DNA from 3 places in the Shewanella sp. M16 genome. Region 1 is predicted to be linked to each of the others. Evidence: predicted binding sites of a transcription regulator. Region 1 holds the regulator's gene; each other region holds the start of a gene.
What was found. The regulator sigma-54, encoded in region 1, starts transcription at its own class of promoters, with help from an activator protein. The targets are predictions, from matches to a motif close to GTTGGCACGNNNNTNGNNT.
Positions count from the first base shown of each region.

Region 2: a site for sigma-54 is predicted at 2,015-2,033, ahead of KFE26_RS02990 (TorF family putative porin). Genes of this name have one in related genera too.
Region 3: a site for sigma-54 is predicted at 1,852-1,870, ahead of KFE26_RS18580 (YccF domain-containing protein). Genes of this name have one in related genera too.

Region 1 is NZ_JAGTUL010000009.1:125,652-129,900, forward strand. It holds gene KFE26_RS08320 (HPr family phosphocarrier protein) at 1-2, opposite strand, end outside; gene rapZ (RNase adapter RapZ) at 1-843, opposite strand, end outside; gene ptsN (PTS IIA-like nitrogen regulatory protein PtsN) at 840-1,283, opposite strand; gene hpf (ribosome hibernation promoting factor) at 1,286-1,573, opposite strand; gene KFE26_RS08340 (RNA polymerase factor sigma-54) at 1,602-3,080, opposite strand; gene lptB (LPS export ABC transporter ATP-binding protein) at 3,188-3,919, opposite strand; gene lptA (lipopolysaccharide transport periplasmic protein LptA) at 3,916-4,249, opposite strand, start outside.
Region 2 is NZ_JAGTUL010000003.1:107,266-111,514, forward strand. It holds gene KFE26_RS02980 (putative bifunctional diguanylate cyclase/phosphodiesterase) at 1-80, shown strand, start outside; gene rimK (30S ribosomal protein S6--L-glutamate ligase) at 259-1,164, shown strand; gene KFE26_RS02990 (TorF family putative porin) at 1,224-1,916, opposite strand; gene KFE26_RS02995 (HU family DNA-binding protein) at 2,208-2,480, opposite strand; gene KFE26_RS03000 (response regulator) at 2,640-3,437, opposite strand; gene KFE26_RS03005 (hypothetical protein) at 3,520-3,900, opposite strand; gene KFE26_RS03010 (DUF4240 domain-containing protein) at 4,028-4,249, shown strand, end outside.
Region 3 is NZ_JAGTUL010000034.1:6,847-11,095, forward strand. It holds gene KFE26_RS18570 (M14 family metallopeptidase) at 1-450, shown strand, start outside; gene KFE26_RS18575 (alpha/beta fold hydrolase) at 447-1,337, shown strand; gene KFE26_RS18580 (YccF domain-containing protein) at 1,373-1,780, opposite strand; gene KFE26_RS18585 (pyridoxal-phosphate dependent enzyme) at 2,048-3,097, shown strand; gene KFE26_RS18590 (NrtR DNA-binding winged helix domain-containing protein) at 3,159-3,872, shown strand; gene prs (ribose-phosphate diphosphokinase) at 4,230-4,249, shown strand, end outside.

The DNA.
Region 1 (4,249 bases):
ATTGTTGAGCTCTCGATGACGGGCATAAACTTTATGTTTACCGTTACTAAAGCGTTTTGCCAATTGCTCTGCGACGTAAACCGATCTGTGCTGTCCACCTGTGCAGCCAATGGCCACAGTTAAATAACTGCGATTGTTACGCTCGAGGTGCGGCAGCCAAGTCTCCAGTAAATTTTCGATTTGCCAGATGAACTTATTGACCAGTGGTTGGCGATTTAAGAACTCAGCTACGGGTTCATCTAAGCCAGTCAATGGCCGCAGCGCCAGCTCCCAGTGGGGATTGGGCAGAAAGCGCACATCGAACATAAAGTCGGCTTCGGTGGGCATTCCGTGCTTAAAGCCAAAGGACTCGAAGTTGATCACGAGTTCTTTATCGACACTACCAAGGAGAATTTGTCTGACTTGGTCACTTAAATCATAGATATTCAAATTCGACGTATCTATGTAGTGATCGACCAGTTTTGACATAGGCTCGAGCAGTTTTCCCTCCAGCTTTATCGCTTCTTGCAAAGAGACTCGGCTCTTCGACAAAGGATGCAAACGACGGGTTTCGCTGTAACGCTTGAGCAGAATTTTATCGCTGGAGTTAAGGAAGAAGCTCGTTAACTCAGTATCTGGTGGTAGGCTAGCGAGTTGTTTCACTAAGACCTTATCCTGCTCAGGCATGTTACGCACGTCGACACTGATGGCGACGAGATCGTTACTGCCTTTGAGTTGCTCAAGCAAACTGCCAATCAATGGCAAGGGAAGGTTATCGACACAATAATAGCCGAGATCTTCGAGTACCCTAAGGGCGACAGATTTGCCTGAGCCTGAGCGGCCCGACACTATGACCAGTTTCATCCAGTGATTACCTGATAGAGTTCCGTTTCATCATGCGTCTTGCGTAATTGCTTTAATATTTGCTTGTCGCTCAGCTTTTCGGCCATGCAAGACAAGGTACTTAAGTGCTGCTGACATTGGTCTGCAGGCACCAGTAGTGCAAATAAAATATCAACAGGTTGCTTATCGATAGCATCAAATGCTATCGGCTCTTCACACTTAATTAGTATGGCAATGGGCTGATCTATATCGGCTAGTCGACCATGTGGAATGGCGATGCCGTTACCTATACCTGTGCTCCCCATCTTTTCGCGCGCCACTAGGCTTTCGAATATCTCTTGAGATGAGAGGGTCGGGTACTGGGCAGCGACTAAGTCGCTGATGAGTTCCAGTACCTTTTTCTTGCTGCCCGGAGTGGCGCAGGTAGTGCACTCCGGCCGCAGTATGGTACAAAGTTCCATTATTAGTGTTTTGTTAACTTCTCTTTGTGTTTAATAACCTGACGGTCAAGCTTGTCAATCAGGGCGTCTATAGCGGCATACATGTCAGCATGCTCTGAAGTAGCAAAAACTTCACCACCTATGAGGTTTATTCTCGCTTCGGCAATCTGTTGCATTTTCTCAACATTGAGCACAACGTGCACATTATTGATCTGTTCGAAATGGCGTTCAAGTTTTGAAAACTTTTCTTCTACATATGCACGTAACGATTCGGTAATTTCGATATGGTGCCCACTTAGGTTTATTTGCATAGAAACGTCCTCCGATATCCACTGTAGGTTATAAACTTTTACGCTGATTAGAAGGTGGAATAAGCATAGCCTCTCGGTACTTCGCAATGGTTCTGCGGGCTACGTTGATCCCTTGTTCTGCCAGAAGTTGTGCCATCTTACTATCGCTTAATGGTTTTTTCTGGTTTTCCGCTGCCACCAGTTTCTTTATAAAGGCTCTGATTGCTGTGGATGAGCACTCACCACCATCGTCAGTACCGACGTGGCTAGAGAAGAAGTATTTTAGTTCAAAAAGTCCCTTAGGGGTATGCATGTATTTTTGAGTTGTGACCCGTGAGATGGTGGACTCATGCATTTCTACCGCTTCGGCAATATCGTTAAGCACCATAGGCTTCATGGCTTCTTCACCGTACTCAAAGAAACCTTGCTGATATTGCACTATGCAATTAGCAACTTTAAGCAAAGTATCGTTACGGCTTTCTAGGCTCTTAATAAACCATTTAGCCTCTTGCAGATGGCCGCGAATAAATTGGCTATCGGCTTGGTTTTTGGTACTGCGTGCCATAGAAGCATAATGTTGATTTACATTGATTTTGGGCATGCAGTCAGGATTAAGCTCAACAACCCAGCGGCCATTTTTCTTCGACACAGACACATCTGGGATAACGTATTCGTCATTATTGGGCGTGATCAACAAACCTGGGCGAGGATTGAGGGTTTGGATAAGTGCTATACCATCCCTTAATTCATCTTCTTTTAATTTAGTCTTACGCATCAATAACCTAAAGTCTCGGGCGGCGATCAGATCTAAATGATCTTTGATCAGCATACGGGCGTTTTCTAGGTTGGGAGTATCAGCGGCGAAATGCGACAGTTGGATCAGCAGGCATTCACTTAAATCGCGGGCGGCAACGCCTATGGGATCAAAATGCTGAATACGCTTGAGTACGGCTTCGACTTCGTCAAGCTCAACTTCAGGATTGCCCATGGCTTCGAGAATTTCTTCAGTGCTTTGGGTGAGATAGCCCTGATCGTCGATGGCATCAATAATGGCGGTGGCAATGGCTAAATCGGTTTCAGAAAACGGCGTGAGGTTTTTTTGCCATTCTAAGTGTTCGTACAACCCTTCACTGGTCTCGCCTTGGAAGGGCATATCGTCTTCACGACTGCCGCCGGGGCCTGAGTTTGGGGAGGCGGTAAACACTTCATCCCATGTGGTGTCCATGGGGAGCTCATCGGGCATGGATTCTTTGGTTAGCGACTCTGCCGTGTCTATGGTGGAGCTGTCTTTTTCTGGTGGCAGAGTGCTAGATTCACTGAAATCCGTATCGGATAGCGTTTGGTTTACAGGGTTTTTAGTGGCGTCGAATTGATCCTCTTCCAGCTCGAGAAGGGGATTAGAATCTAATGCTTGCTGGATCTCTTGCTGCAGTTCTAATGACGACAGTTGCAACAGACGTATAGCCTGTTGTAGTTGTGGCGTCATGGTTAACTGTTGACCCAGTTTGAGCTGGAGTGACGCTTTCATGTTACCGCTGATCCCTACGTTATTATTGTTGGATGAGGTCGCTTATTATTATCTTGAGTGAAGCCCAATGGCGGTATAAATTGCCTCCATTGGCTTCGCTCGATTAACTATAGCCTGAATTGTTCACCTAAGTACACAGCCCTAACTTGCTGATTGTCTAAGATCTCTGCTGGAGTTCCTTCGGCAATCAGGTTTCCGTGACTCACAATATAAGCATGTTCACATACATCTAATGTCTCGCGGACATTATGGTCTGTGATCAGTACGCCAAGGCCGCGACTTTTGAGTTGTTCGATAATCTTCTTGATGTCGATAACCGAAATAGGATCGACGCCGGCAAACGGTTCATCGAGCAAAATGAACTTAGGATTAGCGGCTAAAGCCCGCGCAATTTCGACGCGACGACGTTCGCCACCCGACAATGACATGCCTTGGCTGTCACGGATGTGGGTGATATGAAACTCTTCGAGCAGATGTTCTAGTTCTTCTTCTCGTTCTTCGTTTTTAAGTTCTTTACGAGTTTGCAGTACGGCCATGATGTTGTCATGAACAGTTAGCTTACGAAAGATACTGGCTTCCTGCGGTAAGTAACCTATGCCTTTGCGGGCACGCAGATGCATAGGATCTGCGGTTAAATCATCATCGTCGATAAAGATATGTCCCTTATCGCTCTTCACTAGCCCGACAACCATGTAAAAGGTCGTGGTTTTACCTGCACCGTTTGGACCGAGTAGGCCAACGACTTGACCGGTTTTTACCGTCAGACTGACGTCTTTAACCACTTGGCGACTCTTGTAACTTTTCGCCAGATTTTGTGCTCTTAAGGTGATTTGGGTCATTTAGAGTCCTGCTTTTTTACAGGTTTATCCGCCGGAGCGTCTGATTTAGCATCATCTTGATAGTTTTCAGGCTGAATAATAGTGATCACGCGATCGTCACCACTGCCAGTACTCTCGGCCATCAATTTCTGTTGAATCATGTTATAGCGGATTAAATTGCCTGTAACTTGGCTACCCGCTTGATCTAATGACGCCATACCTTTCAGCGTTAAGGTGCGGCTTGCCATATCGTAACGAATTTCTTTCGCGCTAGCCGATGCAGGACGGCCATCGTCTAATATCTGGCTATACGTAGCAGGGTTGCCTGTGGCGACCAAAGTTTTGCTATTT
Region 2 (4,249 bases), on a different contig from region 1:
TATTACAAGGTTATTTATTTTCTCGTCCCTTAGATGCAACGGAGTTTGAGGCTAAGTATATTTTGCCGCTGTTAATTTAAACGAGTTCCGAATGTGATAGGTCTTGAAGTATTTCATTAGCATAATGATTTCGTCTGGTGAGGAATATTTTCTTGCTTTACACTGAGCAATAGACAAATATCAGCCCCTTTTTCTGTCGCTGTGCTTTTGGTGCCGCAGAACGGTTTATTCACTCATGCTTAAGTTGGTCACTCAGCAATGAAAATAGGTATTTTATCCCAATTCCCCCAGTTGTATTCAACACAACGCTTAGTCGCGGCTTGCCAAAGTCGTGGACATGAAGCGGTCGTGATCAATACGCTGAATTGCTACATGAATATTAATTCTATTAAACCTAGCATTCATTATGAAGGTACTGAATTAGTTGGGTTTGATGCCATCATTCCGCGTATTCATGCTAGCGTGACTTTTTATGGTTGTGCCGTTGTACGTCAGTTTGAAATGATGGGCGTATATGCCGCGAATGATTCAATCTCCATTGCGCGTTCGCGGGACAAATTGCGGGCACTGCAACTACTTTCCCGCAAAGGGATTGGCATGCCAGTGACGGGTTTTGCCAATAAGCCAAATGATATCCCAGATCTCATCAATATGGTGGGTGGCGCTCCGTTAGTCATTAAATTACTCGAAGGTACTCAAGGGATTGGTGTCGTACTCGCTGAAACTAAAACGGCTGCTGAGAGCGTGATTGAAGCATTCTTGGGGCTCAAAGCGAATATCTTAGTGCAGGAATACATTAAAGAATCCAATGGTAGTGATATTCGTTGTTTTGTTGTCGGTGACAAGGTTGTTGCTTCGATGAAGCGTCAAGGCCCCGAGGGTGATTTCCGCTCAAATCTGCATTTAGGTGGTTGTGGTGAGGTGGTAAAAATCACCTCTGTTGAGCGTAAAATGGCTATTGCCGCAGTGAAGGCGATGGGATTGGTTGTCGCGGGAGTAGATATTTTACGTTCTAACCGTGGCCCACTGATCCTTGAGGTTAATTCGGCGCCTGGCATTGAAGGGATTGAGCAAACAACAGGGATTTCAGTGACTGAGCCCATTGTTGAGTATATCGAGAAAATGGTTGCGGCCCGTAAAACGAACAGGTCAATTATTGCCTAGTAGGTGATGGTGATAAAACGACGCCACTTTTTAAGGTGGCGTTTTGTTATGCTTAGAGCCTATAGATCAAAACTGTAGGAATATCCGAGTACTAGTTTGGCATCATCATCGGTGAGATCGGTATCTGAGACCATAAATGACACTGTGCCTATGCTGGTATCTGCACTGAGAGTCACGTTATAGTCGGCATAATTATCTTCGCCAAACCAAGATTGGACGACATCACCGTTTGAGTAACCATAGTGCACTGATAAACTCAGCTTTTCAGTGAGAGGAACGGATACCGTCGCGGCAAGATAACTGAGATCTTTATTATCTAAAGGATCGGCGGCCAGATCGTCACCGGCATTGATGACTTGGGAGTAAGCAAGTTCGAGCCATTTCCACGTGACAGCAGCATGGAGCTCACCAAAATCAATACTGCCTGGCGCGTCTGGATAGGCGTAGTAGAGATAGCCAAAGTCGTAGCTGATGTCTTCGGTAATACTGCCGCCATAACCCGCATATAGATCAAGCTCGTAGCTAGTATCATCACCAAAATCCACATTCGATGCCCAAGTTCCCGCATAAAATCCAGAATCGTGGCTGTAGTCAAGGCCACCTTGGATTGCGACCGCATCTTTAGTTTGGGTCGCACCGCGCCATAGATAATTAGAGGTACCGCCAATGTTGCCTGATACGGCTGCAAAGGCGTTGCCTGCCAGTAACATTCCCGTCGATAAGGCCAAAACGCTGTACAGTGATTTCTTCATGCTCATCCCCTCGATTGACTTATTTATCGATTCACCATTGGCACACTCAAAGTCAGCTGTGTTCATTAGTGCATCTTGGTTTTTTTCTAAGGAAGGATTTGCTAATCACATGCCACTATTACAATGTCATATAAAACAAGGTATTAGAACTCACAATGTTAATTAAATGTTTTTATTTGCCAGTTTGTGGGGCAGAGGCGCACTTTTGTTGTGCAAAAAATATTCAGTGCTTCACTGGGGTTGGGCAAAAAAAACGCCTCACAATGGAGGCGTTGTATTGAATTTTATAACTTAGTTTACGCTGTCACGTAGGGTTTTACCCGCTTTAAACTTAGGCACTGTCGCTTCAGCAATTTGAATTTCTTTACCCGTTTGTGGGTTACGGCCAGTGCGAGCGGCACGAGTCGCTGTTTCAAAAGAACCGAAACCTACGATGGAGATTTTGTCACCATTTTTCATTGATTCGGTAATAGCTGCTTCAAAAGACTTCAATGCGCGTGCTGCTTCTACTTTCGTTAGATCGGCATTTTCTGCAATTTTGGCGATTAGTTCAGTTTTGTTCATTTTTATTGTCTCTTCTTTCCGTAGATTTATTTGAAATAAGCGTGCCTAACATGCCATAAGGTTTAACACTTGGAAAGCCTTTTGCGTCTAGCGTGCAGCAGGATGTTCAGTAAAGCGCAGAATATTTACTCAGTTCGTGACTTAAGTTTTATTCTGGTTTTATTCTTCTAACAGTTGATAGAGTAATTTTTTAACAAGTTTGGGTTCAAAGGGTTTGTCACATAAGGCATTTACACCCGCTTGGGACACATTGCTGAGGTGGGTATCGTTGGCTTCGGAAGACACCATCAAGATGGGAATGTGCGATTGTTGGCTTTCATTGCGGATAAATTGTGTCAAAGCTAGCCCATCTACACTCGGCATATTGTAATCAGTGATCACTAAGTCGAACATATTGTGTTTCATTAACGCTATGGCTTGCGCGCCATCCTCGGCCTCGGTAATTAGCTTCATCCCTAAGTTACCAATCGTACGTTTAATGACGTTTCTTGCCATACGGCTATCATCGACCACTAATACGCGCACATCTTGTACATCGAAATTACTCAGGTCGAGTTCATCGTGGCTGAGTAAATCAATCGTGGCATTCAATGCTGTACCTAAATGGTCGGCACTGAAGGGTTTAGGTAGAATCGCTACTACACCCGATTGGCGGAATATTTCAAGTTGCTCACGGCGGCACTCACTCGAGACCAGCATAAATTGGATATCTTTGCAGTCAGCGTTGGCCCTTAAGTAGCCCAAGAGATCGATGGCAGTGCCATCATCGAAATGCATGGCGCTCGCAATAAGGTCAGGTTTATGGCGAGCAATAATATCTTTAGCCGCTTCTATGTTTTCTGCGGTTTGAATGCTGAGAATGCCTTCTTGTTGTAAGCGCTGAATAATAATTCGACGCTGTGTCTCTGAAGGTTCTACTAAAAGAATGGAAAGTTCGCTGGGCGATAAATGGCTCATAGTTTACTTCAAGTTAAGAGTCGTAAGTATTTTACTGGGTCGCTAAGCTACGCTATTGATAACAGCTTAGCAACAAAGTCCATTACTGAGTTTGGCGGGTCAAATAGTGTCTCGTGACCTTAGAAAATGCGATCCAATACTGCACGAGTAAAATAACAATAATGCTCACTGTGAGTGGCAACATAGGAATGTTGTGGCCAGAAACAACCACTTTTACATCCTCAGGGGTAATGCGATAGGCAATAATTGCTGTAATCCCCAGAGCCGAGAATCCTAAGGTTTGCATGCCAATATAAATCTTCAACACTAAGCTAGACCACGGCGCGCGTATGAGTATGCCAACGAGCACGGGGAGGACACCTAGGGTGAATACATCAAGGGATTGAGTCATCACAGTACGCCAAAGTGCAGCAATGCTGAAGAGGCAATATAACGTGATCAGTAGTATAAGACGTTTAGGCATAGATTGAAGTGCACACCAGTAGCAAAGAAGATGAGCAAGTGTAGGAAATGCCCTAATCCGAGTCCAGTATAACCGTAATATCGTGTAGAATATGCCTTTTTGCTAGAGGCTCTAATAGGTGACGTTTATGACAGAAGTTGAGTTTTGGGGTTTAGTCACGCGAATGGAAGCGGCGCAATCACAGGAGTCTTTGACTCAAGCACTGAAGCAGAAACTTGCCGAATTGAGTAATGAAGAGTTAAAAGCTTTCGATAAAATCTTTGGTCAGCAGATGCGCCGTAGTTATCTGTGGTCTGTTTGGGGGGCGGCTTACATTATTACGGGTTGTGATTCTGAATATGCTTTTGCC
Region 3 (4,249 bases), on a different contig from region 1:
CCCTACGCCCATACCCGTACCGCCTTCGAAAATGCCAATTATATTTTTCATCTAAAACAATTATTTGAACAGAGTTATCCCCATCACGGCCATTATCGGTTGGCGCCGCAGAGCCAGTTTTATCGCACTCATGGTGATATTTGGGATTATCTCTATCGCCAGCACCAAGTGGCTGATCCTTCTGCTCAGGTGCCATTTTTACCTTTGACATTAGAGATGGGATCTTGGGCATGGATAAAGAAGAATCCTAGACAAATATTTAATTTTGCTGGCTTTTTTAATCCACAAAAAACACATCGTCACCACAGGATTTTACGCAGGCATACAGTACTCATGCAATTTATGATGGAAGCGGCCTATGCCCAATCGTTAGAGCAGTTAACACCTGAACGTTTGGCTGAGCTGACAGAGTGCGCACGGCATTATTGGTATCGGGAGTCTCAGTCATGACCACTTGGGTGTTATTAAGGGGATTAATGCGTGATCAGCGCCATTGGAATGGTTTCGATCAGCGTCTGCGACAAAAGGGATTGCGAGTGCTGACACTGGATCTTCCGGGCAATGGGACGCTATCCCACGAATTAAGTCCGCTTAAGATTGCCGATTATGCCCATGCCGTGTGGCAGCAATTGGATGAGCAGGTACAGGAAGGGGAGACTATTTATCTCCTCGGCTTGTCTATGGGCGGTATGTTGGCGCTGGAAATGGCATGCCAGCGACCTTGGCAGATAAGGCATGTCTTTGTATTAAACAGCAGTGCGGCTAATTTATCGTCTTGGTATCAAAGATTTAACCCGCTGAATACATTGAAGGCTTTTTTCATGCGGGCTCGGGGTAACGCTTTACATCCAATCGAGTCGACTATAGTGCGTTTAACCAGTTTTCGTCATCGGCGAGACCGAGATTTAATTGTCAAGTGGAGTGAGTTTCGCCGCGATACCACACCAAGTCGACGCAATGTATGGCGACAACTTTGGGCGGCTTTTCAATACCAATGTCCATTGACAGTGGAAGTGCCGATAACTGTGCTCTGCGGTGACCGTGATGCGCTGGTCAGTATGGCATCGAGTAAGGCGTTAGCACGGCATTTTGACACCGATTTGATTGTACTCGCGTATTGTGGTCACGATGCTGCTATAGATGCACCCGCAAAACTGGCGCATTATCTGTTGGACATTGTGGGGGCGACTAAGCCGCAAGTGCAGTTTTCTGCGGATAGTGAGCCTGCCAATACTCAATATGATTGCAACGATTTATTGGAGGAAGAAATAGCCTTAAACGAAGTGATATTTGTTGTATGGGATGACAAAGCGCTATCCACTCTTGAAACCAAATAATCGAGAGTGAATAGCGCAGTTAACACATTGTCTTATTAAGCTTTAGCCACTACGGTTTGGCCTATCGGTGTGAGGCTGAGTAAAGCTAACTTAAGATGCTGTATCCCAAAGGGAATACCGATAATCGTCACAAAACAAGCTAAGGCGTGGACCAAATGCCCTATGGCTAACCAGATCCCAAACAGTAAGAACCAAATGATATTTCCTACCATGCCTAATGCACCTGTGCCCAAGTCTTCACGTCCAGTTAAGTGGCGACGGTTCATTTGTTCTTGGCCGAAGGGCCAAAAGGTCATTTCGCCGATAACAAAACAGGCGCGGCCGAAGGGAATACCAATGATACTGATAAAACACAGGATACCTGCGAGCCACCAAGCGAGTCCCATTACAAATCCGCCGAGTACAAACCAAGCTATGTTGAATATTAAGCGTAATACAGCCATTGAAAGCTCCTTATGTTTACCCTGTTAGCCTTTATCGTTAGCTTCGATAAATTGAATATATGTCAATGTCTAAGCGATAACTATGCCAACTATTTAAATTATGCATAATCAATGGGTTAATTATATGTATTCGAGATTCATGTGTCATTTTCACTAGTTTTTCGCCAAATTGATAATTTCTTAAGGGCGTAACAGGAAGGGCGGAGTTACACTAGCCTTCCCTTAACTGGTTTAAAAACCAGAGAATTTAATCGTTTGAGTAGCTTGATGTTTGCAAATTCCCCTGTTGATACATTTGCCTTTGCTGGCAGAGACATTTTCCTAAAACGTGATGATTTACTGCATCCGGCGTTTAGTGGCAATAAAGCTCGCAAATTCGGCTATTTTTTAGATCATGAGTTTGCAGGCATCAGCAAGGTGATAGGTCACGGCTCGCCATTAGCTAACTCACTGTATTCATTGTCAGAATTAGCAAAGATGAAAGGCTGGCAGTGTGATTTTTATGTAGATCATATTGCCAGTCAAGTGGTTAAACATCCCACGGGCAATTACGCTGCCGCTTTAGCGAATGGCGCTAATATTATCGATTTAAGTGTGTTAATAGCACAAAAGCAGGCGTGCACTCAGTCGCAATCTGAACCTCACGTTTTGTCAAATCTTAATGCTAGGCCTGACCCTACAGCGCAAGTGGGCGATATGCGACTGAGTTGCCAAGATTATATCGAGGCTCAAGTACTCGTGAATGAGCCGACGGCGCTTTTTATTCCTGAGGGGGGTCGTTGTGCTTACGCTGAATACGGGGTAAATAGATTGGCGCAAGAGATAGTACAGTTTGCGAAGGCGAATGGATTGGTTGATTTAACGGTGTTTTTACCTTCGGGGACGGGAACGACAGCGTTATTTTTAAATCAGTATTTTATCCGTCAGCAAACGGATATTCGCGTCGTGACTTGTGCCGTTGTCGGTGGCGATGATTATTTGCGCTTGCAATTTTCGTTGCTTAATACCAATACCAGTGAGCATCCACAGATTGTTAATGTCGGCAAGAAATATCATTTTGGTAAACTTTATCCGGAATTTTATGCCATGTGGCAGCGGGTCTGCGCCTCAGGCGTGCAGTTTGAATTACTCTACGATCCCTTAGGTTTTATTGTGCTTGAAGATTATTTACAACGTAGTGAACCAGGTCATGTGATGTATTTGCATCAAGGCGGATTATTGGGGAACGAGACCATGTTGCCGCGTTATCAGCGTAAATTTGGCCAAAGTAGCTATGCCCACGGTGCCAGATATTTACTTAGTGACGCTAAGACATAATGTGTTTGAAGCTGTGTCATGCCTAAGTTAAGCTTATGACATTGAATGATGGGGAATACTCATGACTGAAGCGGAATATCTTGCCAATTACGATCCTAAGGTTTTTAAGGCTCAGCTACTGACAGTAGATGCTGTATTGTTTACCTATCACGATCAGCAGCTTAAAGTACTCCTAGTACAACGCTCAAATCATCCATTTTTAGGTTTATGGGGATTACCTGGAGGGTTTATCGATGAAAATTGCGATCAATCCCTTGAGCAAACTGTATTACGTAAACTGCATGAGAAAACCGCGGTAGTGCCACCTTATATTGAGCAGCTATGCACTGTGGGTAATCGTGGTCGCGATGTAAGAGGCTGGTCTGTGACTGTGTGTTATACCGCCTTGATGAGTTATCAAGCTTGCCAAATTCAGATTGATTCAGTGAGTGATGTTAAGTGGTGGCCATTAGCAGATGTGTTGCAGATGCCCTTGGCGTTTGATCATCTGCAGTTAATTGAGCAAGCGCGGGAACGCTTAACACAAAAAGCCTTATATTCTTTAGTGCCAGGATTTGCACTGTCTGAACCTTTTACCTTGCCAGAACTGCAGCATGTACATGAGGTTTTACTGGGCAAGCCTATCCAAGGTAAATCTTTTCGTCGGCGGGTTGAACAGGCCGATTTATTGATCGATACCGGATTAAAGCGCACCGAACGGGGTCGTCCTGCTAATTTATACCGCTTGAAACCCAATACCGCATCGTATCGCTTCTTAAGAAATTTAGAATGTTGATCACAGTGAATGTGGATTTAAGCCAGATATTCGCCTTGCTCAATATGAGTTACGGCGACTGCTTATGCCTTATTCATGGTGACTTTGAATCAGTAAAGGCTGTTTAATTACTGATTTTGCCTTAATGTCTCCGGTTCTTGTATTACTCGATACCCATGTTGTGGCTTCTTAGTTGTCGCGCCTATCAATCGTGTCTAAAGGACACTATATGCCATTTAAGCATAACATTTCAGGTTGCTCCGTCTGAAATAGTCTAAAAATCAACTTTACACAATAATGTCTTTAAGACACTATTCTTCATGTAGACAACAAGAGCGCCGTCAATTTCGGCAATCTTGCCACAGACAGGAGGTTACTATGTCTCAACGTATTCAGAC